One region of the Oerskovia sp. 140933 genome, then DNA from elsewhere that is predicted to be linked to it. Evidence: riboswitches for the same ligand, from Rfam matches in the RefSeq annotation. Region 1 holds a riboswitch; each other region holds the start of a gene.
The links. A riboswitch is a leader RNA that binds a small molecule or an ion and turns the genes downstream of it on or off. The one in region 1 is predicted to bind S-adenosylmethionine.
Positions count from the first base shown of each region.

Region 2: linked by a shared signal. The riboswitch ahead of NHG27_RS15990 (methylenetetrahydrofolate reductase) and the one ahead of NHG27_RS13835 (hypothetical protein) in region 1 are both predicted to bind S-adenosylmethionine.
Region 3: linked by a shared signal. The riboswitch ahead of NHG27_RS08595 (hypothetical protein) and the one ahead of NHG27_RS13835 (hypothetical protein) in region 1 are both predicted to bind S-adenosylmethionine.

Region 1 covers NZ_JAMXIO010000026.1:48,595-57,960, forward strand. Annotated here, with positions in the region: gene NHG27_RS13815 (excalibur calcium-binding domain-containing protein) at 1-336, opposite strand, end outside; gene NHG27_RS13820 (TM0106 family RecB-like putative nuclease) at 588-4,499, shown strand; gene NHG27_RS13825 (transglutaminase-like domain-containing protein) at 4,552-5,541, opposite strand; gene NHG27_RS13830 (hypothetical protein) at 5,677-6,381, opposite strand; gene NHG27_RS13835 (hypothetical protein) at 6,514-6,885, opposite strand; SAM riboswitch class IV at 6,991-7,103, opposite strand; gene NHG27_RS13840 (cold-shock protein) at 7,235-7,438, opposite strand; gene NHG27_RS13845 (aldo/keto reductase) at 8,012-8,863, shown strand; gene NHG27_RS13850 (AAA family ATPase) at 9,089-9,366, shown strand, end outside.
Region 2 covers NZ_JAMXIO010000036.1:7,446-16,811, forward strand. Annotated here, with positions in the region: gene NHG27_RS15960 (FBP domain-containing protein) at 94-588, opposite strand; gene NHG27_RS15965 (rhomboid-like protein) at 1,326-2,009, shown strand; gene NHG27_RS15970 (GlsB/YeaQ/YmgE family stress response membrane protein) at 2,138-2,407, opposite strand; gene NHG27_RS15975 (DUF2630 family protein) at 2,607-2,855, shown strand; gene NHG27_RS15980 (hypothetical protein) at 2,963-3,172, shown strand; gene metE (5-methyltetrahydropteroyltriglutamate--homocysteine S-methyltransferase) at 3,260-5,617, opposite strand; gene NHG27_RS15990 (methylenetetrahydrofolate reductase) at 5,639-6,688, opposite strand; SAM riboswitch class I at 6,810-6,912, opposite strand; gene NHG27_RS15995 (NYN domain-containing protein) at 7,205-8,416, shown strand; gene NHG27_RS16000 (outer membrane protein assembly factor BamB family protein) at 8,460-9,366, shown strand, end outside.
Region 3 covers NZ_JAMXIO010000012.1:66,033-75,398, forward strand. Annotated here, with positions in the region: gene NHG27_RS08575 (EcsC family protein) at 65-862, shown strand; gene NHG27_RS08580 (VOC family protein) at 890-1,729, opposite strand; gene NHG27_RS08585 (hypothetical protein) at 2,008-2,574, opposite strand; gene NHG27_RS08590 (nuclease-related domain-containing DEAD/DEAH box helicase) at 2,649-4,322, opposite strand; gene NHG27_RS08595 (hypothetical protein) at 4,385-5,146, opposite strand; SAM riboswitch class IV at 5,205-5,322, opposite strand; gene NHG27_RS08600 (glycoside hydrolase family 19 protein) at 5,684-6,649, shown strand; gene NHG27_RS08605 (hypothetical protein) at 6,720-7,589, opposite strand; gene NHG27_RS08610 (sensor histidine kinase) at 7,700-8,884, shown strand; gene NHG27_RS08615 (response regulator transcription factor) at 8,881-9,366, shown strand, end outside.

The DNA.
Region 1 (9,366 bases):
GCCGCTGCTGCCGACGTCGCGCAGGGAACGGCGCGTGGGCGCGGACGGAGGGCCCGTGAGGGAGGGAGGCGTGGGTGCTCCACCGGGGGTCAGCGGCACCACCGCGGTCGGGAAGTGGACGGGGATGCCGCCACCGGGCGTCTCGCGCGACCAGGCCTCGGCGCCCGACGTCGGCGGTGCGGGAGCGGGTGCGGGCGGCGGTGCCGGGGCTGCTTCGACCCAGAAGACCCAGCCCGTGGGGGCGGCCGGCCAGGCCGGATCCGGGTGCCATTCGGACGAAGGGGAGAAACCGGGAGGTACCAACCAGCCGGGCGGCGGGTTGAAATGTACGGCCATGGGAGATCTCCTTCGACAGTTCCTGCGCGCTCACTATGCTGCAGAACCGCCCGGATGTGCCAATTCCGGCGTGCTGGCCCCGGGTGCTGCGGCGGGGACGGCGGCCGTCGGGCGGTGGCTCCGGTCCGCGTGTCGGCGGCGCCCGGTAGAAAGGAACCGGGTCGGGCGAGCGTCGCGACCTCGACAGGCCGTGGTCGGCGTCGGCCGGCCGTGGACCGCCGCGGGAAGTACGAGGAGTCACCGTGTTCCTGATGGACCAGCAGGACCCGTCCGCCGAGCCTCTGCTCGTGTTCTCGGCGAGCGACCTGGTCGCGGCCAGCGAGTGCGAGTACCGCCTGCTGCGCACGCTCGACGAGAAGGTGGGGCGTGCCGCGCACCCCGCGCTCGACGTCGACGACATGCTCGAGCGCACCGCGACCCTCGGCGACGTGCACGAGCAGCAGGTCCTCGAGGGCCTCGTGGAGCTCGTGGGCCGGGACGGCGTCCGGGAGATCCCGGTGCCGCGCTCGATGCGCCGCGAGCACCTCGACGCGGCCCACGCCGCGACGCTCGACGCCCTGCGGGACGGTGTCGACGTCGTCTACCAGGGGTCGTTCTTCGACGGTCGCTTCCACGGGCGCGCGGACTTCCTGATCCGTACGGACAGCCGGGCGGCCCAGGTCTCCCCGCACGCGGGCGGCCCGACGGCGTCGGGCACCGCGGGCGTGCCCGGCACCGGCGGCGCGGAGTACGCCGTGCACGACGCCAAGCTCGCGCGCCGTGCGAAGGTCCCCGCCCTGCTCCAGCTCGCGGCCTACGCCGACCAGCTCCTCGCCGCCGGCGTCCGCACCTCGCCCACGCTCCACCTGATCCTCGGGACCCGGGCCGTGACCGACCACCGGCTCGCGGACGTCCTGCCCGTCTTCCGCGAGCGGCGCACCGAGCTGCTGCGCCTCCTGGACACGCATCGCGCGGGCGGCGAACCCGTCCGCTGGGACGCCCCCGGCCTGCGGCAGTGCGGCACGTGCGCCTACTGCGCGCAGCAGGTCACCGAGCACGACGACGTGCTGCGGGTCGCGGGCCTGCGCAGCACCCAGCGGGTCCGGCTCCGCGCCGCCGGGATCACGACCATGACGCAGCTCGCGTCCGCGACCACCCCGCCCCCGGGGCTCGCGGCACGCACGTTCGAGACGCTGCGCGTCCAGGCGAGGCTCCAGGCCGGCCTGGTCGACGTGCCGGGCGACGGGGGAGGGGTGCCCGACGTCGGGCCCGGCCCCAGCGGGTCGGTCACGTGGAGCACGCCGGGGGCCGAGGACGTGGAGGGCACAGGGGTGGCAGCCCGGCCCGAGCAGCACACGCTGTCCTACGTCGTCGTGGACCCGGCCCCGCTGCGCGACCTGCCGCGCCCCGACCCCGGGGACGTCTTCTTCGACTTCGAGGGCGACCCGCTGTGGTCCGTCACGGACCCCGCCACGCGGGACATCACGTGGAACATCGACTACCTGTTCGGGCTCGTCGAGCGGCCGGGCAGCCCTGACGAGAAGCCCCCGTTCCGGGCGTTCTGGGCGCACGACCTGGAGCAGGAGAAGCAGGCCCTGATCGACTTCGTCGACTACCTGGCCAAGCGCCGCGCCCAGTACCCGGGGCTGCACGTCTACCACTACGCGTCGTACGAGAAGACGCACCTGCTGTCGATCGCGGCCCGCCACGGCGTGTACGAGCAGGAGGTCGACGACCTCCTGCGGCAGGGCGTCCTCGTGGACCTCTACGCGACCGTGCGGCACTCGCTCAAGGTGTCGGCGCCGTCGTACTCGATCAAGAAGCTCGAGCCGCTCTACATGGGCGACCAGCTCCGCGGCGGCGACGTCACGGACGCGGCGGCGTCCGTCGTGGCGTACGCGACGTACTGCGCGGCACGCGACGCGGGACGCACCGAGGAGGCCGAGCACCTGCTGCGCGGCATCGCGGACTACAACGAGTACGACTGCCTCTCGACGCTGCGCCTGCACGAGTTCCTGCTGGGGCTCGCGGGACGCTCGGCCCCCGCGACGAGCGACGTGACCGGCTCCCCGGCGGGCACGGGCTGGGAGGACGACCTGCCTCCCGCCCTCGAGCTCTCCGACGCGGAGGTCGCCCGTCGCGCCAAGCGCGCGGAGGCCGAGCAGGTCGAGCTCGACGTACGGGCTCTCGCGGGTGGCGTCGACGGCCGCTCGGGCGAGGGGCGGACCGACGACGAGGAGGCCGTCGCCCTGCTGGGTGCCGGCGTCGGGTACTACTGGCGCGAGGCCAAGCCGTTCTGGCAGGAGTACTTCGCGCGGCTCAAGGACCCCGTCGACCAGTGGCAGACCCCGCGCGCGTACTTCCTCGTGGAGCGCGCCGAGGTGATCGAGGACTGGGCGAGGGCCACACCGCGCAGCAACCCGTCGCGCCGCCTGCGCCTGTACGGCGAGCTGCCCGACGGCTCGGAGCTCAAGGCCGGGTACGACGGCGCCACGGCCCTCTTCGAGGGACCGGCACCCGACGGGATCGAGCCCGCGCACGGAGCCGTCCGCTGGTCCACCGGGAGCGTGCGGGTCCACGGCGTCGAGCGCGGACGCCTCGGCACCGGCCGTGAGGTCGACGTGCTCGACGTGCGGATGCCCGTGCCCAAGGGCGTCGCACCGCACGACGCGCTGCCCATGGCGCTCACGGTGGGGCAGGTGCTGCCCACTCCCCAGCAGGAGGCGTCGGTCCGGGCGCTCGCGGCCACCGTGCAGGCCCTCAACCCCGCCGGGTCGCGGTCGCCCCTGGTGCTCCCGGACCACCCCGCGCTCGACCTGCTGCGCCGGCGCCCGCCGCGCACGGTGTCCGGCGCCCCGCTCCCGACGCTGGGCGACGGCCCCGAGCGCTACATCGACGCCGTGACCGACGCCGTGCGTGACCTCGACGGCTCCTACCTGGGCGTCCAGGGCCCCCCGGGCACGGGCAAGACGCACCTCGCCTCGAAGGTCGTCGGGCGGCTCGTCGCGGAGGGGTGGCGCGTGGGCGTCGTCGCGCAGTCGCACGACGTCGTGGAGAACGTCCTCGCGGGTGTCATCGCCAAGGGCGGCGTGCCCGCGGACCGCGTGGGCAAGAAGGCGTCGGGCCCCAAGGGGCGGGACGTGTCGGCCGTCGGCCGCGAGGCGGGCGCAGGCCTGCCCGACGACGTCGCGGCCGCGGCCCTGCCCGACGGCTCACGGCTCGTCCCCTGGCGGCTCGTGGACTCCGCGCAGACCGCGGCCTTCGTCGCCGAGGGGCCTTGCGTCGTCGGCGGGACGGCCTGGGACCTCGCGCACGCCGAGCGCTTCGGGGACGGCGAGCTCGACCTGCTCGTGATCGACGAGGCCGGTCAGTTCTCGCTCGCCAACACGATCGCCGTCTCGCGCGCCGCGCAGCGGCTCCTTCTGCTGGGCGACCCGCAGCAGCTCCCGCAGGTCTCGCAGGGCCAGCACCCCGAGCCCGTGGACCAGTCGGCGCTCGGGTGGCTGACCCGCGCGGGCGGCGGGCACGACGTGCTGCCGCCCGAGTTCGGGTACTTCCTGGCCCGTTCGTGGCGCATGCATCCTGCGCTGTGCGACGCCGTGTCGGACCTCGCGTACGAGGGCCTGCTGCACGCGGAGGCCGCGGCCGGGGAGCGGCTGCTCGTGGGGGTCGAGCCCGGCGTGCACGTCGTCGAGGTCGAGCACGCGGGCAACGCGGTCTCCTCGGTCGAGGAGGCGCAGGAGATCGTGCGCCAGGTCAAGGCGCTGCTCGGGACGGCGTGGTACCCGCACGGACCGGCGGCCGGGGGGTCCCGGCCGCTCGGCCCGGAGGACTTCGTGGTCGTGGCCCCCTACAACGCGCAGGTGTGGACCGTGCGGCACGCGCTCCAGGCCGCGGGGCTCGGCGACGTGCGCGTGGGCACGGTCGACAAGTTCCAGGGCAAGGAGGCGCCCGTCGCGATCGTCTCCATGACGGCCTCGGCGCGCGAGGACGTGCCGCGCGGCATGGAGTTCCTGCTCTCGCGCAACCGGGTCAACGTCGCGGTCTCGCGCGGTCAGTGGTGTGCCGTCGTGGTCCGCTCGCCCCGGCTCACCGACTACCTGCCGAACCACCCCGAGGAGCTCGCCGAGCTGGGCGCGTTCATCGGGCTGTGCGGCGCGGGGACTCGTTCGCCGCTCCGCTGATCGCACCGCTGAGTGCGGAGCAGCTGTCGTCGCATGGGCCGTCTGGCGACAACTACTCCGCACTCAGGCGATCGGTCTCGAGGGGGCGGCTGGTGAGGTCGGTCCACCTGCTGGGTCCCGTGAGGGAGAGGGTGCGCACCCGAGGCCCCGGATGCAGGCGGTCGTCGGCGGCATAGCGCGCGGTGAGCTCGTCCTCCGCCTCCCGGTCGCCCTGGTCGGCACGGGCGAGCAGGGTCGCGATCTCGTCGACCAGCGTGAGGTCGGCGCCTTCGAGCGTGTCGTCCGTGCTCATCGCCCCCCACGTGTCCCACAGCAGCAGCTCGTCCCCCTGACGGTGGGCCAGCTCGAACAGGACGTAGTCGTGGACGAACCAGTCGCCGCGGACCGGCAGCCCGGGGTCGAGCCCGAACAGGTCCGCGTCCGCCAGCCCCGCACGGAGCGCGAGCCACGCGGTGGCCGCGGGCACGAAGGGCAGTGTCAGGTCCTCGCCGGTCACCCCCTTCTCGAGCGGGAGGTCGAGCGGGTCGAACGAGAAGGCCGGGTCACCAGCGGTGAGCTCGGGGTCCCAGCGCACCCAGCGGCCGTCTGCCCAGTGCTCGACGACGACGTGGTCGTGGTGGAAGCCGGGCGTGAAGTACGCCGCGAACCCCACACGGGTCCTGGCCGGGATGCCGTGCTCGCGCAGCACCCCGACCGCGAGCAGCGCGTGGTCCCGGCAGCAGCCTCCCACCCGGTCGCAGACCGCACGAGGCTCGGTGAGCGCGGTCCCGTGCCGGGAGTGGTCGAGGTCGAGGATCGTCGCGAGCCACCGGCTGTCGACGTCCGTGGCACGCTCGGCCGGCATCATGGCGGCCTCCGCGCGATAGTGCGCGATCACGTTGCGTGCCACCTGCCCCAGGGCGTCCGGGTCGGTGGGCACCGCCCGCAGGAGCCGGGCATGCTCCCCGGGTGAGGAGTACGGCGTGTGGGCCGCCCAGCGGGCGACCGACCGAGGGACGGCGGTGGTGCCGCTCGGCGCGAGGCGGCTGGACGGGTCGTTCATCGGATCCTCCGAGGTCGCGGTCACGAGCGGCGCGCGGCAGGGCACCAGTGTCGACCGTGGCGCGCGGCAGGGCAACGCGTCGGTCCGGTGGACCGTCGGCCACCCCCCCCGGCAAGGACCGGGCGAGCCAGGGCCTCAGAAGTCTCCGAAGCCGCCGAGGTCGCCGCCGCCGAAGTCCCCGAAGCCCCCACCCAGGTCGCCCGCGCCTCCGGCCTCGGTGAAGCCGGGCTCGCCGCCCGCCGTCTCGGCCCCGGCCTCGGTCGCCCCGGGGTCACCCTCGGTCGCGCCCGGGTCGCCGGCGCCAGAGGTGCCGCCGTCGCCCGCGAAGTCCGCCGTCGGGTCGCCGAACATCGGCCCGAACATCATGTTCGCGACCGCCGAGCCGATCACGACGCCCGCGATGGTGCCGAGCATGCTCGAGCCGATCATCGAGCCCATGCCCGGCGCGCCCTGCCGACCCCCGAACGACCGCTCGAGGGTCCCGGGGTTGCGCATCTCGGCGCGGGTCGCCATGCGGGCGAGCGACTGCGGGTCGTCGGAGGTCGCACGCTCCGCGGGCGGCACCTGCTGGCCGAGGTCGGTCAGGACGCGCCGGCGCTGCTCGGGGGTCAGCCTCTCGAACGCCTCGGCGTGCGCCTGCTCGACGGCCTCCGGGGGAGCGGTGCGCAGCAGGTACCGGTAGCGGTCGATCGCGACGTCGTCCTCGCTGCGCGCAGGCCCGGTGGGTGCGAGGGGTGGTGTGCCGTACGCGGGGGACTCGTGGCCGTCGTAGGTCGCGTGGCGGCGCGGCATCCCGTCGTCCTGCGGGGCGCGGCCGAGGAGGCGGTCGAGGAATCCCATGAGCGTGTCCTTTGGTCGAACCGGGCGCGGGCGGGTGCCCACACGGGTTCAACGCGGTGCCTGGCCCGTGCGTTCCGTCGAGGGCGCGATCCGGCCGCGACCCGCCCGGCGAGCCAGGGCGGGACCACGCGCTCAGCGCGGGGCGGGTTCCGGCACGTGGCCCACCCCGCCGAGCAGCCGGACGTTGAGCGTGCTGAAGCCGACCTCGAGCGCGTGGTACTGCTCGTGCACGCGCACGCCCTGCCCGGCAGCGAGGTCGAGCGCGGTGTGGTGCCACACCCGGCACGCCCCCTCGCCGGTCGTGTACTCCACGACGACCTCGGCACCGGCGTCGACCGACCGCACCGCGAGCACGACCCCGTCGCGCCAGCCCCAGGGCCGGTTGCGGAGCATGCGGCCGTGGAGGGCGTGCAGGAGGTGCCCGGGGCCGAACTGGCGGCACACGACGGACGGGGGGCAGGCGGCAGCGGAGGCTGCCTCACGGTCCACGACGCGCTCGGCCATGGTGCTCCTTCTCTCCGTGCCCGACGGCGGAGCTCCCCCGCGTGCGGAGACCTCGCCCGGGACAGCCCCGGGTGAGGGGCACGAGGAGGTGCGCTGCGGCGTCGGGCCTCGCTCTTCCCCCACGGACGCGGGGGCGGGTCTTCCTCCGGGAGCACCGTGCGCGATCACGCGGTTGCCGGACCAGCACGCCGGAGGGCGGTTCGCTGGTCCTCTGGACCGTTCTCAGTTCTACCACGGCGTCACGGACCGAGCACGGGGGCTCCTGGTCCTGGACGCACGAGTGCCCCCGACCGGCGAACCGGTCGGGGGCACTCGATCAATGATCAGGTTCGCCCGGAGGCGAGTGAGATCAGAGCGGGCGGATGTTCTCCGCCTGCGGGCCCTTGGGGCCCTGCGTCACGTCGAACTCGACGCGCTGGTTCTCCTCGAGCGAGCGGAAGCCCTGCGTCTGGATGGCGGAGTAGTGCGCGAACACGTCGGCGCTGCCGTCCTCAGGTGCGATGAAGCCGTAGCCCTTTTCGCCGTTGAACCACTTCACGGTTCCCAATGCCATGGGGATCTCCTTCTAGAGTTTCAAACAGCTCCATGATCTGGAGCCGAACATCACGGTGTTCGTCGTCAACTCTTGGGTAACAAGGTTCGCGGTGGCATGGGGCCGTTGCGCAAGGACAAGCGAGGCACTGCAATCTCACCGGCTACGGTACAGGGGGAAGTGCGACTGTGCTAGCCCTGGGAGGTAACGAGTCAAGCACGCGTGTCGCCCAACAGGGTCAGGGGCCTGCAAAACGGGCACCGGCACGAGCACCGGACCCGGACCCCGCGTGGCGTCCGCGACGCCCCGCCGAGCGTCCGCCACCGAGGTGAGCACGCCGTCGAACCGGGGGATCACCCCAGGTCCGACGCCTGCGAGAGGCCCGACCCGCCGTCGGGGACGGTTCTGCGAGGCGCCGGCTCACGGCACGCAGGGTCGACGACCCGTTGCGCCAGGAGAGGACACTGGTCACAGCATCGCGCATCCGGCGCCCCGCGGGCACGGCGACCACCGGTCCGGGCACGGCCGGTCGTGCCCCGGCGAGCCCTGCCGCGTCGGGTGGAAGCCCCCGCGGGCGCCCGGTAGAACTGGAGGATGGTGTCTCCCACGCAGGTCCCCGACGTCCTCCTGAACAACGGTGTCGCCGTCCCGCAGGTCGGGCTCGGTGTCTTCAAGGTCCCCGAGGACGCCACGCAGCGCACCGTCGAGCTGGCCCTCGAGGCCGGGTACCGGCACATCGACACCGCAGCCGGCTACTACAACGAGGCCGGTGTCGGGGCCGCGCTGCGCGCGACCGGGCTGCACCGCCGCGAGATCTTCGTGACGACCAAGCTCCGCAACGGCGACCAGGGCTTCGAGTCCGCGCTGCAGGCGTTCGAGGACTCGCGCGAGGCGCTCGACGTCGAGGTCGTCGACCTCTACCTCGTCCACTGGCCCGTCCCCAGCAGGGGCCTCTACGTCGAGACCTGGCGAGCCTTCGAGAAGCTGTACGCCGACGGCGCCGCCCGCGCGATCGGCGTCTCCAACTTCCTGCCCGACCACCTCGCGCGGCTCCTGGCAGAGACCGACGTCGTGCCCGCCGTGAACCAGATCGAGGTCCACCCGACCTACCAGCAGCGCGCGACGCAGGACGCGACCCGGGCCGCGGGCATCGCGGTCGAGGCGTACTCACCCCTCGGGCGCGGCACCGACCTCGACGCCCCCGCGGTCACCTCGATCGCCGAGACGCACGGCGTCACGCCCGCCCAGGTCGTCCTGCGCTGGCACCTGCAGCACGACCGGATCGTGATCCCCAAGTCGGTCGACCCCAGGCGCATCGCGACGAACATCGACCTGTTCGGCTTCGAGCTGACCGCCGGCGAGGTCGCGGCGATCGACGGCCTCGACTCCGACGTCCGGCTCGGCTCCGACCCCGCGACGGCCGCGTTCTCGCAGTACCCCTCCTGAGGCCGTACCCCTCCTGAGGCCGTACCCCTCCTGAGACGGCGGCCCCTCCTGAGACGGCGGCCTCTCCCGACCGCGGGAAGGCCGTCCGCCCGCGGTCCGACGGACCGGCGCGCGTCCCCACGACGGGCCACAGGGGGGCCACCTCGACCCCCCGCGGGCCGGCACGGCAGACTGTGCCCCGCCCCGGCGCTGCGCCGGGGGCGTGCCGACCCAAGGAGCCCAACGATGCGCCACATCCTGGACGCGATGACCGTGGCCGTGAGCGCCGCCCCCGAGAACGCGGTCCTGCGCGTGCAGTTCGCGCGGCTCCTCCTCCAGGCCGAGCAGCCCGCGCAGGCGCTCGAGCAGGCGAGCGCGGCCCTGCGGCTCGACCCGACGAGCACGGACGCGCTCGACCTCGTGACGCGCGCCGCGACCTCGCTCGCGGACGGGAGCGACGGCGTGCCGACGCGTTCCGAGGAGGCGGGAGCGGCGCCGTCGGGCGTTCCCGGGCCGGTGGCGCC
Region 2 (9,366 bases), on a different contig from region 1:
CAAGCCGAGCCGGTCCGGGCCGCCGCAGCGGGGCGGCCCGGACGGGTTCGGACGGCAGGGCCTGGCCCGGCTCCACGGCGGGCGCGCGCGCCGTCAGACCTCGCGCAGGACCTCGCGCGCGAACTTCACGGACCGCTCGCGCAGGCCCGCGATGCGTCGCTCGACCAGGCCCGCCGGGTCCTGGCCGGCCTCCACGATCGTCGGCTTGCGGCGGACGTTCCTCGAGCACGCGAACGCCGTGCAGATCAGGGTGCCGATCGTGTCGCCGTTGCGACCGGCCGCACCGGCCCGGCGCACGACGTAGAGAGACACGTCGTCGGTCGCGATGACGTCCTCGCACCACGCGCACACCGCGCGGCGCCGTGACGCCGTCCCCTCGGGGGCGCGCAGCGCGAGCCCTACCAGGGTGTCGTCGACGGGCAGGACGACGTAGGCGCGCAGCGGCGCCTTGCGGTCGACCCACCCCAGGTAGTCGAGCCGGTCCCAGCGGAGGTCCGCGAGGTCGGACGGGAGGGTGAGCTGGGACGCCTCACGGCGCGAGGCGTTCACGAAGGACGCGCGGATCTGCTTCTCGGTCAGGGGGTTCATGGTTCTACGGCTCTCGTGCAGGAGGGGCCGTCTCGCCCGCTGCGCCCAGGACCGACAGGTCGGGCAGGAGCGGGGACGGCAGGGTCGGGGTCCGCCGGCGGTCGCGAGGACCGCCGGGCGAGGGGACCCGCCGAGGTACGCCGATCGTCCGGGGAACCGCGAAGGTTCGCCGGCGGGTGGCGCCGTGGGGCGTCAGGCGTGCTGGGCGGGCGTCCGGCCCGCGCCCGAGCAGGCCAGGACGGCCGCCCCGCTTCCTCGCTGCATGAAAGATGCGCTCCAAGATCGGTGGCCGGGGCTCGTCCCGCGGCTCGGCTCTCCGTCGATGGTACGCCCGGGCACCTGCATCCCCCACGAGAATTCCGGGGAGGTGCTGCGGAGGCGGGTCGCCGCCCATGCACGTGACGACGACCCGCCCGCTGCGCGGGGTCTATCGCTTGCGGACCTTCGCGGTGGTCTCGGCTGCCTTCTCGCGCTTCTGTGCGCGCTTGTCCTTCAGGGAAAGCGACGGCTGCTTCTTGTCGTTCTTGGCCATGTGGCTCACCTCCTTCCAGCCTGCAGGTGAACCGGCCACCATAGCCAAGACCCCCAGGAAGTCCAGTCCGGTGCGAGGACGCGCCGAGAAGCCGCAGGAATCTCCGCAGAAAAGTGCGGGCGGACACTTCTGGGCGCGTTCCTCGCTGATCGTGCACCGACAGGTTCCGGGCGCTCGCTGACGTCTCGCGGCGTAGCGTGACGGCATGACGGACGGTCCGGCAGGCGGTACGAGCCCAGCCCACCTCGCACGTCACGCGCTGACCGACGTGTGGTCCACGGTCCGCCGGGCGGACCTCGCGATCGTGTACTGCGCCGTGGTGCTGCTCGTCGCGGTCGTGCTGTGGTTCCTGTCCCCGGAGATGCGGGACCAGGTGTACGAGGACACGAGCACCAACCTCGTGAACCTGCGCGACCGCCCGCTCTCGGTGCTGATCGCGAGCGCGTTCGTCATCTCGACGCCAGGTGAGGTGCTGCTGGTGCTCCAGCTCCTCGTCGTCCTGGCCTACGCGCAGCGCTTCGTCGGTCGCCTCGCCTCGCTCGCCGTGGGGTTCATGGGCCATGTCGGCGCGACCGTGTGCACGGCCGTCGTCCTGACGACAGGGATCTTCCACGGGTTCGTGAACCCGAGCGTCGCCACGGTCGACGACGTCGGCGTCAGCTATGTCATGGCGAGCGTCATGGGCTTCCTCACCGTCGCCGTGCCGCGTCGCTGGCGCTGGTGGTGGATCGCGTTCGTCGTCCTGTACTGGGTGGCGCCGGGACTCGTGACGCAGAGCTTCACGGCCGTCGGGCACACGACCGCGCTCGTCGTCGGGCTCACGGTGGCGTTCGTCGCGGGGCGGACCCGGCAGGCGCCCGGCTGGACGGGGGACATCCCCGGCCGATGATGCGCCGCGCCCCGGCCCGCCCGCAGCCGAGAGGCCCGCCCCCTGACGGGGACGGGCCTCTCGTGGTGGTCACCGCGCGCCGGGCGGGGCGCAGCCGACCCGCGGTGACGGCTGGGGTGAGCCGTGGCTCAGGCGCGGTGACCGTTGCGGCCGCGCAGCGCGCCGTAGACGCCGAGCACGATGATCGAGCCACCGATGGCGAGCAGCCACGTCTCGATCGAGAAGAACTCCTCGAGGGGCTGCGAGAACAGGACGCTCCCGAGCCAGCCGCCGAGGAGGGCGCCCAGGATCCCGAGGAGGATCGTCATCAGGATCGACCCGGTCTGCTTGCCGGGGAGGATGGCGCGAGCGATGAGGCCGGCGATCAGTCCCAGAACGATGAATGCGATGAAACCCATGTCATTCTCCTTTAGTCCCGTATGTGCCTTGTGGCCGGTGAGTCATCACCTTGGCACCGCGCCTGGGGGCTCGCACGCCGAAAGGCACCGAACGTCGGACACGTCACTTTTCGCGTGGTTCCGGTTGCGAGAGGCCGCAGCGGGTGGCATCGCGGGTGCCCGCCGGGCGTGCCCGGGGCCCCGGTCGTACCGTGGAGGGATGGCTGAGGACCGAGGCATCCGGCAGTACATCGGCGACCTGGTGGCGGAGGAGCGCAGGCTGCGCGAACAGCTCGCCGACGGGAAGATCGGGGAGTCGGAGGAGCACACCCGGCTCCGCGCGATCGAGACCGAGCTCGACCAGTGCTGGGACCTGCTGCGTCAGCGCGACGCCGCACGGGAGTTCGGGAGCGACCCGGATGCCGCGACGATCCGGGATGCCGGTACGGTGGAGCACTACCTGGACTGACGGCCTGACGCCTCGCGTGCGCGCCGTCGTCGGGCAGACCTCTCCCGCGGCACGCGGGACCACCGCGTGACCCACCGAACGACACGACCAGTACGGAGCGAAGAAGCATGAGCAGCCAGACGACGCAGCGCAACGAGGCCACCGAGCGAGCCGGGGCCGTCGCCCGCTTCCTCGTGGCGTTCATCCTGTTCGTGGGCGGGATGGTCGCCTTCGGGTGGGCCTTCACGGTCGAGTCGAACCACGCGCTGATCTTCTCGGCGGGCCTCGGGATGGTCACGCTCGGCTGCTTCGTGCCGATGGCCGGCCGGGACCGCTGACGCCCGCAGGCCTCGTCGCCGTCGCACGCAGAGAGGGGCCCAGCACCACGTGGTGCTGGGCCCCTCGTCCGTCCGGCGTCCCGAGCGTCAGGCGAGCTGGGCGCGCACAGCGTTCGTCGCGGCGACGAGGTTCTCGAGCGAGGCCACGGTCTCCTCGTAGCGGCGCGTCTTGAGGCCGCAGTCGGGGTTGACCCACACGAGGCGCGGGTCGATCGACTTCACGGCGAGCTCGAGCAGGTCGGTGACCTCCGCGGTCGACGGGACGCGCGGGGAGTGGATGTCGTACACGCCCGGGCCGATGCCGCGCGCGTAGCCGGCCTCGGACAGCTCGGGCACGATCTCCATGCGCGAGCGCGCGGCCTCGACCGACGTCACGTCGGCGTCGAGGCCGTCGATCGCGCCGATGACCTCCCCGAACTCCGAGTAGCACAGGTGCGTGTGGATCTGCGTCTGCGCCTCGACGCCCGCGGTCGCGAGACGGAACGAGCCGACCGACCAGTCGAGGTACGCGGCCTGGTCGGCCCTGCGCAGCGGCAGGAGCTCGCGCAGCGCGGGCTCGTCGACCTGGATGATGCCGATCCCGGCCGCCTCCAGGTCCGCGATCTCGTCGCGCAGCGCCAGGCCCACCTGGTTGGCGGTGTCGCCGAGCGGCTGGTCGTCGCGCACGAAGGACCACGCGAGGATCGTGACCGGGCCGGTCAGCATGCCCTTGACGGGCTTCTCGGTGAGCGAGGCCGTGAACGTCGACCAGTCGACCGTGATGGGGGCCGGACGCGTGACGTCGCCCCACAGGATCGGCGGGCGCACGCAGCGCGAGCCGTACGACTGGACCCAGCCGTTCGCCGTGACCGCGAACCCGTCGAGGTTCTCCGCGAAGTACTGGACCATGTCGTTGCGCTCGGGCTCGCCGTGCACCAGGACGTCCAGGCCGATCTGCTCCTGGAGCTCGACGACTCGGCGGATCTCGTCCTGCATCGCGGCCGTGTAGTCCGCGTCGGACAGCTCGCCCTTGACGTTGAGCGCGCGCGCCCGGCGGATCTCCGGGGTCTGCGGGAACGACCCGATGGTCGTGGTCGGCAGCAGCGGGAGGTTCAGCTTGGCCTGCTGGGCGGCCGCGCGCTCGGCGTACTCGCCGCGCGAGAAGTCGCCCTCGGTCAGGGCCGCAGCGCGCTCGCGCACCGCGGGCACGACGACGCCGCTCGCCTCGGTGCGGCTCGCGACGACCGCGCGGGCCGCCTCGATCTCGGCGCCGACGGCGTCGCGGCCCTCGGTCAGGGCGCGGGCGAGGACCGCGACCTCCGCGACCTTCTGGTCGGCGAACGCGAGCCAGTCACGCAGACGAACGTCGATCGAGCCGTTCGTCCAGTCCTCGTCCTCGACGTCGTGCGGGACGTGCAGGAGCGAGGTCGAGGTACCGACCGTGACGGCACCGGCGCCCAGGGCGTGCACCGCGTCGAGGACGTCGAGCTTCGCGGCGAGGTCCGCACGCCAGACGTTGTGGCCGTCGATCACGCCCGCGACGACCGTCTTGTCCGCCAGGCCCGCGACGGGGCCCGCCGGGACGGCGCCCTTGACGAGGTCGAGCGAGATCGCCTCCACGTCGGTCGCGGCCAGGAGCGCGAGGCCGTCCTCCCCGGGGCCGACGAGCCCGCCGAACGGCGCCCCCACGAGGATCGCGGGGCGCTCGGTGCCCACCGCGAGCTCGGAAGCGAGCACCCGGTACGCCTCGGTGACCGCGGCGTGGACCTCGGCAGCCGGCACGTCGACCGAGTCGGACACGAGCGCGGGCTCGTCGAGCTGCACCCACGGTGCGCCCGCCGCGGCCAGGGCGCGCAGCAGCTCGACGTACACGGGCAGGACGTCCGCGAGGCGGGAGAGCGGCGAGTAGCCCGCGGGCGCGTCGTCCGAGGCCTTCGACAGCGCGAGGAACGTCACGGGCCCGACGACGACGGGCCGCGTCACGACACCCGCGTCCCTGGCCTCGACGAACTGGCGCACGACGCGGTCGTCGGCGAGACGGACGGGGGTCTCGGGGCCGATCTCGGGGACCAGGTAGTGGTAGTTCGTGTCGAACCACTTGGTCATCTCGAGCGGGGCGTCCTCACCGGCGCCGCGCGCGACCGTGAAGTAGCCCGCGAGGTCCAGCGCGCCCTTCTCGTCGGTGAGCGACGCGAAACGCGACGGGACGGCACCGAGGAGAGCGACGACGTCGAGCACCTGGTCGTAGTAGGAGAACGAGCCGGGCACGGCGCCCGACGTGGCGTCGAGGCCCAGGTCGACGAGGCGCTTCGCGGCGGCGACGCGCAGCGCCGAGGCCGTGGCCTCGAGCTCGTCGGCCGTGATCCGGCCGGCCCAGAAGGACTCGACGGCCTTCTTGAGCTCGCGGCGCGGGCCGATGCGGGGGTAGCCGAGGACGGAACCGGACGGGAAGGTGGGTGCACTCATGGGTGAATACCTCTGAACTGGTCAGACCGAGGAGCTGCCCAGGGCAGGCTCGGCGGAGGGAAGGGGAGTGCCGGAGACCCACGGCCCGCTGGCCAGGTCGGGGGTGCGGGACGAGACGCCGCCGGCGTCTCCCGCTACCCCACCGCCGAGGTCGACTCCCTCGAGCAGGTCTAGAGCGGCTTGGTGCTTGTTGAAGGTGTAGATGTGGAGGCCGGGCGCGCCGGCCGCGAGGACCTGGCGCGCGAGCGCGACCGAGTGCCGGATGCCCAGGGCGTGGCGCGCGGCCGGGTCGGCCTCGGCCTCGAGGGCCTCGACGATCCGGCGCGGTGCGGGGACGCCCGTGAGCTCCTCGACGCGCGCGAGGCGGGCCGGGTCCGTCATGGGCAGGAGGCCCGCGAGGATGGGGATGGTCACCCCGGCGGCGCGCGCCTCGGCGACGAAGTCGATGTACGACGAGGCCTCGTAGAAGAGCTGCGTGATCGCGAAGTCCGCGCCCGCCTGCTGCTTCTGCCACAGGCGGCGCACCTCCTGCGTCCGGCTCGTGCCCGCAGCGAGGTTGCCGTCGGGGAACGTCGCGACCGCGATGGTCAGGGGGCGCGCCGCGCCGCGCAGGGCGATGCTCGGGCTCGCGGCGCAGCGAGCGGCCTCGACCTCGCGCAGCAGGGCCACGAGCTCGGCGCTCGACCGCACGCCGTCCTCGCCGGGGCGCCAGTCGGGCTGGTCGCGCGGAGGGTCCCCCCGCAGTGCGAGGAAGCTGCGCACGCCCGCTTCGAGGAAGTCGGTGATGACGTCCTCGACGTCCTCGCGCGACGCGCCCACGCAGGTCAGGTGCGCGATGGGCAGCACGGGCGTGCCGTGCAGGAGCTGGCTGATGACGCGGCGCGAGGTCTCGCGGTCCGTGCCGGCCGCGCCGTACGTGACGGACACGAAGTCGGGCGACGTCGCGACGAGCCGGCGCGCGGTCTCCCAGAACTTGGGCGCGGCGTCGGGACGGCGCGGGGGCATGAGCTCGAACGACACCGTGGGTCGCGGCGCCTCGTGCCCGAAGTGCCCCAGGTCGACGATGCTCATCGTGCGGCCGCCAGGGGCGCTCGGACGGTGGCTGCAGCGGTGGCCGCACGGCTCGTGCAGGGTGCGGTGCGCAGTACCCCGGTGTGCGGGGTGGCGCAGGAAGATGCCTCGGTCATGAATCGCTCCATCGAACCTGGCTGTAGCACCCGTACCCGCGGGAGGCTTCCGTTGGGGGGTTGCTGCGGTGTCAACGAGCCAGGACTCTCGACCGCTCTGGATGGTGTTGACGATCGTAGGGGGAATCCATGATCTGAGCCAGATTCTGCTCGGATCGTGAGACAGAAGGGTCTGGGAGCGGGAAATCGACCCGTTTGGCGGTCTCGTCCCCGTCTGCAAGGCGCTTCGTCGGTCCTGCGGGTGCTCTCCCAACGTACGCCTGTCGGGCGCCCCCGGACGGGCGCACGTCGTCGGTCGGCGTGGCCGCGTCGTGCCGACGCTCCGGCCGCAGGGGACCTTGACGCGCTGGCCGCCGCGGCGGATGGGCATTCGGCCTGCGCGGGCCATACCCTGGCGGATATGGACACCGAAGAACGTCTGGCCGTCTTCCTCGACTACGACAACCTCGCGCTGGGCGCGCGCGACCACCTGGGCGGGATGACCTTCGACTTCAAGCCGATCGCCGACGCGCTCGCCGCGCGCGGCCGGGTGGTCGTCCGCCGCGCCTACGCCGACTGGTCGTACTTCGACGAGGACCGCCGCTCCCTGACCCGCCACCAGGTCGAGCTCATCGAGATGCCCCAGCGCATGGGGGCCTCGCGCAAGAACGCCGCCGACATCAAGATGGTCGTCGACGCGATCGAGATGGCCTTCGAGCGTGAGTACATCTCCACCTTCGTCATGTGTACGGGGGACAGCGACTTCTCACCCCTCGTGCACAAGCTGCGCGAGCTCAACAAGCGCGTGATCGGGATCGGCGTCGAGAACTCGACCTCGAAGCTGCTTCCCCCCGCGTGCGACGAGTTCCTCTTCTACGACCGCCTCGAGGGCGTCGAGATCCCTGACGAGCCCGTCGAGCGCAAGCGCTCCTCGAACAGCTCGAACCGCAGCACGACCCGCAAGTCGTCCGGCCGCTCGTCGGGCTCGTCGGGCAAGGCTGCGACCGCGCCCGCCCCCGAGGCCGCGACGCCGCCCGCGTCGCCCGCGTCGCCTGCAGAGGCGGTACAGGCGGAGACCGAGCCGACCCCGGTCCCGCTGGACGTCGAGGCCGAGCTCGGGTCCGCCGTCGGGCACGGGGCCTCCTCGACCAACGAGGACGAGGACCTCGCGGTCCTCGTCGCGCAGACCCTCGCGGACCTGTCGAGCTCGTCGAGCGGGGCCGTCGTCGCCTCGACGCTCAAGCGCACGCTGCTGCGCAAGGACCCCACCTTCAGCGAGGCCGACTACGGCTTCCGCAACTTCGGCGAGTTCCTGCGCTACCTCGAGGAGCGCGGCGTCGTGCAGCTCAGCGCGGGCCCCGCGACGGGCGACCCCGAGGTCTCCCTCCCGGAGCGCGGGCACGCGGGCGACGACTTCGCGCTGCTGCGCACGGTCGTGGGCGACCAGGGCGGCTCGGTGCCGCTGTCCGGGCTCAAGAACCAGCTCCGCAAGAAGCGCCCCGACTTCAGCGAGAAGGCGCTCGGCTACCGCAGCTTCCTCCAGTTCTGCAAGGCCGCGCAGACCGCGGGCGCGATCGACCTGCGCTGGGACGACGACGCCGACGACTACCTCGTGTCGGTCGCCGCACGCTGAGCGCACCCGCCACAGGGCACGCCCGGGCCGCTAGGCTCCGGGCGTGCCCTTTCGACGACGAGAGCAACCCCGCCAGCTCGCCTTCGAGGCGGTCGACGAGCTGGACGACGTCGACGACCCGTTCGCGCCGCGACCCCCGCGTCCAGGCGCGCCCTCGGGCCCGGCCGACACCCCGCCCGATAACCTCGCTCCCGCCGCGACCGACGGTGCCGCCGCGACCGACGGTGCCGCCGCGACCGATGGTGCCGCCGCGACCGATGGTGCCGGCACGAGCGGCGGTGAGGACGGCGTCGTCCCGGTCCCGACCGACCCTCTGGCGCGGCGCCGTCGGCGCCTGGTCGTCACCGGCGTGGCCGGGGCGCTCGTCCTCGTCCTCGGTGGGCTCACCGCGCTGGACATGGCCCGCGCCCGCCAGGCGGACGCGGAGCTGCGCACCGCGCACGGCGGGGTCGTCGGACTGACGCAGCCGCCCCGCGAGGTCTGGGGCGTGGACGGCGGGGAGGCCTGGCCGGTGTTCGCCGGGAACCGTGTCCTCGTGTCGCAGGACGACGCCCTCGTGGCCCACGACCAGGCCACGGGCGAGGAGGTCTGGCGGCTCGAGTCGCTGGCAGGTTTCCATTGCCAGGCGGACGACGCCTCCGCGGCCACGATCGCCGCCCGCACGAAGGTCACCTGTCTGGGCGGAGGGGGGGCCGCAGAGCTCTTTCCCGGCGACTCCTCGACGATGGTCGCCGTGGTCGGGCTCGACGGCGAGGTGCTGGCCCGCCGCGACCTGGACCCCGCGCGCGGCCTCTCCGGGGTGCTGGACGACGGCGACCTGGTCCGGGGGGCCCGGGACGGTCGCGACGTCGTCATCACGGTCGAGGACGCCGGGACGGGAGAGGTCCGGTGGACCCGGACCATCCCGCACGACGGGGCGACCGACCAGGCCGAGGCCTGCGAGATCCAGC
Region 3 (9,366 bases), on a different contig from region 1:
CTGCCCGGTGCCAAAGGTCCGTACATTCAGGCTCGCAGACTCACACAGCGACCATGGAGGCACCGTGTCGGCGACCGCAACCGAGAACGCCCCGAACGACTCCGACGACGCCACCGAGTCCCGGGTCGAGAAGGTCGCAGCGCGGCTGACCGCGCTGGTCGGCTCGGTGGTCGCCGACGGAGTGGGCCCCGTGACCGGCTCAGTCGAGTGGGCGGAGTCGCGTCTGGCACGGGTCCAGAAGGAACGGTACGACTCGAGCAAGAAGAGGCAACGAAACCCGGACGAGGACGCCGAGGAGATCGAACGCGTCATCAAGCGCCTCGTCATCGAGTCGACGCAGGCTGCGGGCGCGAACGGCTTCGTCACCGGCCTGGGTGGACTTGTCGCCATGCCGGTCACGATCCCCGCGAACATGGCTGGTGCGCTGATCATCAATGCACGCCTTGCCGGCGCGATCGCCTATCTACGCGGCTACGACCTGCGCGATCCGCACATCCTCACGATGGTCACCCTCGTGTCTGCCGGCTCGACCGCACAGCAGGTACTCAGTGCGTTCGGCGCCAAGGTCGGGCAGCAGTTCGCGCTGGAGGCCATCAAGGCGATCCCCATGAGCGTTCTCCGACAGGTCAACAAGAAGGCGGGCTTCTTTCTCGTCGCGAAGTACGGGACGCAACGGGCAGCGATCACGCTCGCCAAGGTGCTGCCGATCGTTGGTGGTGTCGTCGGCGGAGCGGTGGACGCGACCCTCACTCAGCTCATCGCGCGCACCGCGAAGTCGCTGTTCCCACGCGACATCGACGACATGCCGGAGCGAAAGCCAAGAAGGCGTCGCCGTGACGAGACGGCTGACGGGGTGGCGTGACACCTCGTCCTGGACCCGCCTGAGTTCCTAACCCCACTCCTGCGGCGCGAACTGCGACAGGTTCAGCTCCGCGCCTTGCGGATCCCGCACCACCGCTTCGCGCGTCCACTGGTTCTCGCTGGTCGACAGCACGGTCCCGCCGGCTCGCTCGGCTGCGGCGGCGCTCTCGTCGCGGTCGGCCACCGCGAAGGCCACGTCCCAGCGCGCGGGCCCCGCTACGCGGGCGACCCCTGCGGCGACGTCGGGGAACCCCGGCGGCGCGGACTGCTGCCGCTCGAAGATCCCGGGGTCGGCGGTCTGCGCGAGGTGGTCGCCGTAGCCGGGGACGCGGAACATCCCGGCGCCGAGCGCGGGGTCGAGCTCCCACCCGAGCAGCGGCCCGTAGAACTCGAGGGCTCGGTCGGGGTCGGGTGTGAGGAGGTTGCTGAAGTTCCAGGTACCCGGCCCGTTGACGCTCTGCGCTCCGAGACGCGTGCCCGCCTGCCAGAGGCGGAAGCGCGCACCCTGGGGGTCCTGGACGGAGGCCATGCGTCCGGGCGGTCCGACGGTCTCGGGGGCGGAGAGCAGCGTCCCGCCCGCTGCGGCGACGGCTCCCGCGACGGCGTCGACGTCGTCGACCGCGACGTACGTGATCCACTCGGGCGTCGCGTCACCACCGTCGGGTGGGGAGGCGATCGCCGCGACGTCGTGCCCGTCGAGCGAGGCGACGACGTAGCGCCCCGGCGCGTCGGGCGGCATCTTGTCGGTGAACGTCCACCCGAACAGGGCGCCGTAGAACGCGGTGGCGGCGTCGACGTCGGGCTGCTCGGTGTCGACCCAGCACGGCACCCCGTGCGGGTACGTGCGGGGCTGCGTCGGTGAGCTCATCTCTGCCTTCCCGGCCCCGTCGGGTGCGGGGCCTCCCGCTTTCCACCTTCCCAGGTGCGGCTGACACGGGCCTCCGGGAGGACGCCTGGCCGCGTAGGTGTACTGATCTCGTCGACCCACACCTTCCCCTTCTGGGCGCGGTTGAGCGGCCAGACCGGAACCCGCCCGTGGTGGCGCCCGAACAGCACGCCGCCACGCCCCCGACGGCGCGACCTGCAGCGGCATTCGGTGAACGTACAGCCGAGAGCGAGCAACGACACGCGAAGCCGGACGACGGCTTACAACCAGGGTTCGACTGGCCGGTCGCGAAGCTGGGTCCGGGCCTTCTCCCGGAGCGCAGCACTCTCTTGCGCGCTCATAGCCCTGGAAGGCCTGTAGAACACTTTCACGCCGCCTGCGAGGTCCTTCACGTAGACGGCATACTGGGAGTAGCCGCTCGAGCGGTCATGGACGATCTCGTGTTCCCGGAGGAACTCGAGCGGTTCTGGCTCTGGCCAGGTCAGATGGCGTAGAAGCACGACGAGCGGCCCGATAAGCATCGCGCCAAGAACACCTACCGGAACTGCCAGGAGAACGCTCCCGAAGAGCGTCACCACTGCGATACCGACGTCTCCATCGATGAACATCTGAGCCGCTCCCGCGACGCACGCCAACATTGTGGTCGCACCGATCGCGATCCCGGTTCGACTCATCCACCGGTGTTCGACGGACTCCCTTCGACGGCGCTCGTCGAGTGAAAGCTCGCCATCGATCGTCACTGTCGCCACTTGTCGCGCAAACGTCACGATCTCCCGTGGTACTTCCTGTCCTGCTGCCTCATCCGTCGTCAAAATGATCCTGTTCATCATCGTTGGTCTCGCAGGTGGTATGCCTACCGCCCAGTGAGGGCTGTCGCGTGGTAGTACGTGCGCTGGCAGGGTCACCCACCCACCTCCCAGCCCACCGCCTTCCCCAGCCGCCGCCGCACAGCTTCTCCGCCGACCTGTTCGATCCATTCGCGCGGCCCGACGACCACAAGCAGCGATCGAGCTCGGGACAGCCCGGTGTACAACATCTCGCGTGCCCGGGCCACGTCGCGGACACCGTTGACGGCGAGCACGACGACGGGTCGTTCGAGGCCCTTGAACCCGAGCACGTGCCCGTAGAAGACGTCCGACTCGGCGAAGAAGGCATCCCAGTAGGCGGCGTGGCCGCCGAGCTCGACCTCGTTGACCTGGGCGGGGTGCCGACGACCGGTGGCGAGCAAGGCGACGGATCCGGACGCCCAGCCTTCGTCGAGGAGCGCCTCGACGGCGTCGTCGGCGGCGCCCACGGCCTCCTCGGCGGGGACGTCCACGAGACGGACGGGAGGCCCGTCCATGCCGCGGGGACGGAGCAGGTCCTCGGACAGGGCACCGAAGACCTGGGCGATCTGCTTGGTCGAGCGCAGGTTCTCGTCGAGCGTGACCTGGACGAGCTCGATGGGGACCCGTCCTTCGCGGGGGAAGATGCGTTGGGCGTCGTCCATGAAGACGTAGAGGCCGCTCGTGTCGGGGTCGCGCAGGCACTTCATGAGCGAGGGCCACCAGAGGTCGCCGAAGTCCTGGGCCTCGTCGACGACGACCGCGTCGAACAGTTCGGCCGGCGACCGGTGGGCCGCGAGCTCCCCCAGGGCGAGCGGGAGCCGCCGTTCCCAGTAGTCCCCGTCGTCGTCGGCACCCGGTTCTGCACCCCAGGTGCGCGGCAGGTCGTGGAAGAGCCCGACGTAGGTGGGGCGTTCGCGGGCGGGCCACGTCTCGACGATCCGCTCGAAGTACCGTCCGAGGCCACGTGAGTAGCACAGGAGGGCGACGGACTCGCCGGCGCGTGCACGCCGTCGGGCCTGCTCGAGCGCGAGCCACGTCTTGCCAGAACCTGCGCCGCCGACGACGCGCAGGCGCCGTGCCTTGCGCAGGTAGTCGAGGATGCGGCCCTGGTCGCGGGTCATCTGCTCGAGCCGGTCCTCGTGTGCGGCTGCGGCGGCGAGGTGCTCGGCCTGGCTGGGGAACCCACCGGCGAGCGCCGTGACCAGGTCGTCGAGGTCGGCGTGGGTGAGCGCGGCGTGGCCTTGGCCGTGGCGGGTGATCGCGTTGCGCACGCGTTCGGCGGTCCCGTGCCCGCGTTCGACGTCGCCCCGGTCGATGATCATGTCGCGGGGCAGGTCGAGCGTCTCCCAGGTGGATGCGACGTACTGGTGGGGGAACGCGACGAGGTGCGAGGCACGGGCGTCGGCGGCGAGGAGACCGCGGCGGCGCAGCAGCGACTGGAGGGCGTGCCGGGCTCCTTGCGCTTGCCCGACCGGGTCGATGCGGCGCCGCTGGTCCCCGCTCCCTTGGCTCCACGCGCCGTCACGCCGTTCGATGTGCCCACCCTTGACCTCGATCGCGGCGAGCCCGAACCCGGGCCAGGCGACGAGCAGGTCGATCTCGTACTCTTGCTCGTCCTCCTGCAGCCGCAGGCCGTGGAAGACCGCGGCGTCATCGGGTAGCTGCGCCAGAAGGGCTTCGTGAACGGCACGCTCCGCGCCCCCGTCGGGAGGGTAGGCGGGCTCGGTCGGGTAGGTGCGGGGCGGCATGGCTCTGGTGTACCGGACCTGCCCGACGCCGTCACGCGCCGGGGGCGTATCGGTCGCCCTGGTCATGGCTTTTCACCCGTTCGGGTGGCTTCGTGGATGAGCGCGACCGCGACGAGCTCGTCGAACCAGGCGGCGGGCTTCTCACGGACGACGACGGCTTCGACCCTGCCGGGCTGGACCTCGATCCCTGCCCGGAGGCGGTCGGAGACCGAGCGCAGGTCCCGGGGCACGAGGGCTGTCCACTCGGCGAGCCGGACGTACACGGCCTGGGGCTCGAGCGGCGCGAGGCCGTCGCGCTGGACGGCAGGGTGCACGGACTGACCGACGGGATCGATGCGACCGATCGAGCCCGTGTCGAGCTGGAACGGCCGAGCCCCTCGTGCCACCACCTCGGTGAACATCCCGTGCCACCTCGGCGCGGACTGCGGTGTGGTGACGACGGTGGTGTTCGTCGGGATGTGGCGCAGGACGCGGTCGAGGGCCCCGGGCATGTCGGCGGCCGCCCGCTCGAGCATCGCGAAGACCTCGTGGCAGGTGGTGCACGGCGCAGTGAAGCCGGTCGTGACCCCTCGCCGGAGTTGGCGGACGTTGCGCCTGCACACGACGCAGAGCACCGAGGGGACCACGAGGCAGCCTTCAGCCCTGTCGAAAGGGGTCTGCACGACGGGGTGCCGGAGGCACCGGACGGGGAATGCGTCGTCTCCGACGATCGCCTCGCACTCGTCCTCCGGGAAGACCCGCCGGACGGTGGCCTGGGTCGCAGGGGCGGGCTGGGTGTTCTCCCGGTCGGGGAGGGGGGACGAGTTGTCGAGCTGTTCGGTCATGCTGCTTCCTTCGCCGAGGAAGGTGATCGACCAGCACCGGAGTCCGGGCGGGTCGATGACCCTGCGCTTCCCGCTGCCGGTCGGCTGCGGGCGGGTCTTCCTCCTGGGGCACCGTGCGCAGAGAGCGCGGTTGCCGGACCGGCACGCGGAGGGCGTATCGCCGGTCACTCTGGACCTAGGACATTTGTACCTGAAAGTACGCAGGAGGCGCAAACTGGTCGGCGCCCGGCACCGAACGTGGAGGGCGGGTCGTCCGGTCCGCCTGTGCGACAGCCCGAACTGCACGCTCCGCGACAACGGACAGATCTCGCTGCCATGACCCGCGATCAGCCACCCGGCGGTTGCCCAGTCGCAGTAGTTGCACGCCCCCGCCGCGAGAAGTGGCGTCGAGCAGGATCGGCACATCGCCCCTTCCGCTCGGGCCCCGCCCCGCACAGCCCACCGCGCCTACGTAGTACCCCCTACGTGCATTGACCATCTCCCGTCGCTCCCCACAGGCTCGCAGACGTCCCCCTGAAATCGACGAGAGGCACGTGCATGCTCACGGCACGAACGATCCGACGGCCAGCGACGGTGCTGGCCCTTCTTGCTCTTCTCCTGACGACGGCCCTCGCGTGGTCGGTCGCCGGTCCGGCTCCCCGCGCGGCGGCCGCCGAGGTGTGTGCTCCGGCGTGGTCCGCGTCCGCGGTCTACACGGGTGGCGCGGTGGTCTCGAAGGACAACCAGAACTGGAAGGCGGGCTGGTGGACGCAGGGCGAGGCGCCCGGCACCACGGGCCAGTGGGGCGTCTGGCGCACCCAGGGCGCCTGTGGCTCGACGGGCGGCACCACGGGTGGAACGACCGGCGGCACCACGGGCGGCAGCACCGGCGGCGGCAACCAGTCCGGCTTCGTGGTGAGCGAGGCCCAGTTCAACCAGATGTTCCCCAACCGGAACTCGTTCTACACGTACCAGGGCCTGGTCGCGGCGCTCAGCGCGTACCCGCAGTTCGCCACGACGGGCGGCTCCGAGGTCGCCAAGCGTGAGGCGGCGGCGTTCCTCGCGAACGTGAACCACGAGACGGGCGGCCTGGTCTACATCAAGGAGATCAACACGGCGAACTACCCGCACTACTGCGACGCGTCGCAGTCGTACGGGTGCCCCGCGGGCCAGTCGGCGTACTACGGCAAGGGCCCCATCCAGCTCTCGTGGAACTACAACTACAAGGCCGCGGGCGACGCCCTGGGCATCGACCTGCTGCGGAACCCGTACCTGGTCGAGACGGACGCGGCCGTGTCCTGGAAGACGGGCTTGTGGTTCTGGAACACGCAGTCGGGGGCGGGCACCATGTCCGGTCACCAGGCGATCGTGGGCGGCTCGGGCTTCGGTGAGTCGATCCGTTCGATCAACGGCTCGATGGAGTGCAACGGCGGCAACCCGGCGCAGGTCCAGAGCCGCATCGCGGCGTTCCAGCGCTTCGCGCAGATCCTGGGGACGACGACGGGCTCCAACCTCACCTGCTGAGTCCCTGCACCTCCCCTGCCCGACGGCGGAGCGCACCTTCCAGGAGAAGGTGCGCTCCGCCGTCGGGCGGTCAGCGCACGACGAGGAGGACCGTGAGCCCGAGGACGAGGTCGATGACCACGCAGGTCTCGGCGTACCAGCGCCACACGATCCGGTTCGCACGGTGCAGCGCGGCGTCCCATCCCACGTGCAGGAGCCAGCCGGCCGCGACGACGTACGCGGCGGCGTCGGGCGGCAGGGTGGCCGCGAGGACCGCGAGCCCGGCGTAGACCACGAACCCGACCACGTGCAGGGCCAGGACCCGGTCCCGGCGGAACTGGCGGCGCAGGGTGCCGATCACGAGGTACTCCGCCCCCAGGAACACGAGGAGCCACGGCGAGGGGATGCCCGGGCTGATCCAGCTGTCGAACGTCAGGCCGAGCCCGAGGAGAGTGGGCCAGCGGTGCGCGACGGCGTCGAGCACCTTGCGTGCCCCGGAGACGGGCACGGCCCGCGCCGTCGTCCCCTCGTGGTGCGTGCGCCGGGCCAGCATCACGGCGACCATCGCGGGCAGCATGAGGACGTGCCCCACGACGAGCGCGGTGTCCGCCGAGACCACGCCGGCCCAGTACGGGACCAGGGCCAGCGCGAGCGACAGGTACATCGCCAGGCACATCTCGCCCACGTCGCGCAGACGGTGCCCCTGGTGGACCATCCACAGGCCCATCCCGATGCTCATGGTCGTCGCCATGGCGAGGGCCGTGCCCTCGGCCCCGGTACCAGCGGCCTCCCAGCCGAGTGACCTCAGGGCTGCCTCCCAGACCGGGACGAGCAGGAACATGCCCAGGAGCATGGCGACGAGCATCTGGGCGAGGTGGGCGACGAGGCGCCTCGACGGACGACGGTGCGGTGAACGGTCCCCGGCGGCGACCGCCGGGTCCAGGAGAGGTGTCGTGTTCATGGCACCACCGTCCGGCCGGTGGGCGCACCGGCGTCAGGGGTGCGGTGTCATCAGGATCCGTGCGGAACGCACCAGGACACCGTGCGCGGCCCCGGCCTACGATCGCTGGCATGGACCATCCCAGGTCTCGCCCGCTCGACCCCCGCGACCGGCGCCTCGCGCGAGCGCGGCTGCTCGTCCTCGTGTGGCTCGCGACGACGCTGTGGACGAGCCTGTTGATGCCCGGGATCGGTCTGACCCGCGAGACGCGCCCCGTGTGGGTCGTGCTCGGTGCGGTCGGCATCCTCGCCTTCAGCGTGACGACCGCGGGAGCCGTGCGGTCCGCCGTGACTCCCTGGCTCGGCGAGAGGGCGCGGAGGCGGTGGCTCGTCGCGTCCGCCGTGACGACCGTGGCCTCGCTCGGACTCGTGGCCCCTGTCGCGGCGGGCGTCTGGGACACCTGGGCGTGGATCGGGGCCACGGTCGTCGGGGTCTCGCCCTTGCTCGTGCGGGCGCGGACGGCGGTCGTGGTCGGGCTCGGGTGCACCGCGGTCAGCGCGGCCACGGCGTGGGTCACGGGCGGTGCGGTGTGGCCCGCGGTCGTCATCACGGGGCTGATCGGCGCATCGGTCGCGGCCGTCAACTGGTCCCCCGTGTGGCTGTGGAGCCTGCTGGTCGACGCGGGCGCCGCCCGGGAGGCCCGCGCCCAGCTCGCCGCGAGCGAGGAGCGGCTGCGCTTCGCGCGCGACGTGCACGACCTCCTGGGCCACGACCTCACGGTGATCGCGCTCAAGGCCGAGCTCGTCGCCCGCCTCGAGCCCGGCGACCCCCAGGTGCGCACCGAGGCCGAGCAGATCCGGCAGATCGCGAGCTCGGCGCTCGGCGAGGTGCGCGAGGCCGTGCACGGGTACCGCTCGATCGACCTGGTCGCCCAGCTCGACGCCGTCCGCACGGTGCTCGGGTCCGCGGACGTGCGCTGCACGGTCGACGGCGACCTGACGCTCGTCCCCCCGGGGGCCGCCACGACCCTGGTGCCCGTCCTGCGGGAGGCCGCGACCAACGTCCTGCGCCACAGCGAGGCCACGTGGTGCCGCGTCGAGGTCGGCGTCGGGGACGGGACCGTGACCCTCGCGGTGCGCAACGACGGCGTGCGCGGGGCACCCGTCGACCCGTTCAGCTCCGGGCTCGCAGGGGTCGCGGACCGCCTCGCGGAGGCGGGCGGCGCCCTGTCGGTCGACCGCGACGGCGACGAGTTCGTGCTGCGGGCGCGGGTCCCGGGGCTTCCCGCGCCGTCGACGACCGGAGGTCCTCCGTGATCCGTGTGCTGCTCGCCGACGACGAGGAGCTCGTCCGGACCGCCCTGGCGGCGCTGCTGACCCTCGAGGACGATCTCGAGGTGGTCGCGCTGGCCGCGGACGGTCACGACGCGGTCCGGCTCGCGCGCGAGCACCGCCCGGACGTCGCGCTCGTCGACCTCGACATGCCGGGGCTCGACGGCATCGCGGTCGCCGGCGAGGTCACGGCAGCGGTGCCCGCGTGCCGGACCGTGATCCTCACGGGCCGTGGCCGCCCGCCTCACCTGCGCCGCGCCCTGGAGGCGGGCGCCCAGGGCTTCGTGACGAAGGGGGCGTCCGGGACCACGTTGGCGGGGGTCGTCCGGCTCGTGCACGACGGCGGCCGGTACGTCGACCCGGGCCTGGCCGCGGACGCGTTGACGGCGCCCGCGTGCCCTCTGAGCCCACGGGAGCTCGACGTGCTCCGGCTCGCGTCGTTCGACCTGCCGAGCTCGGTCATCGCG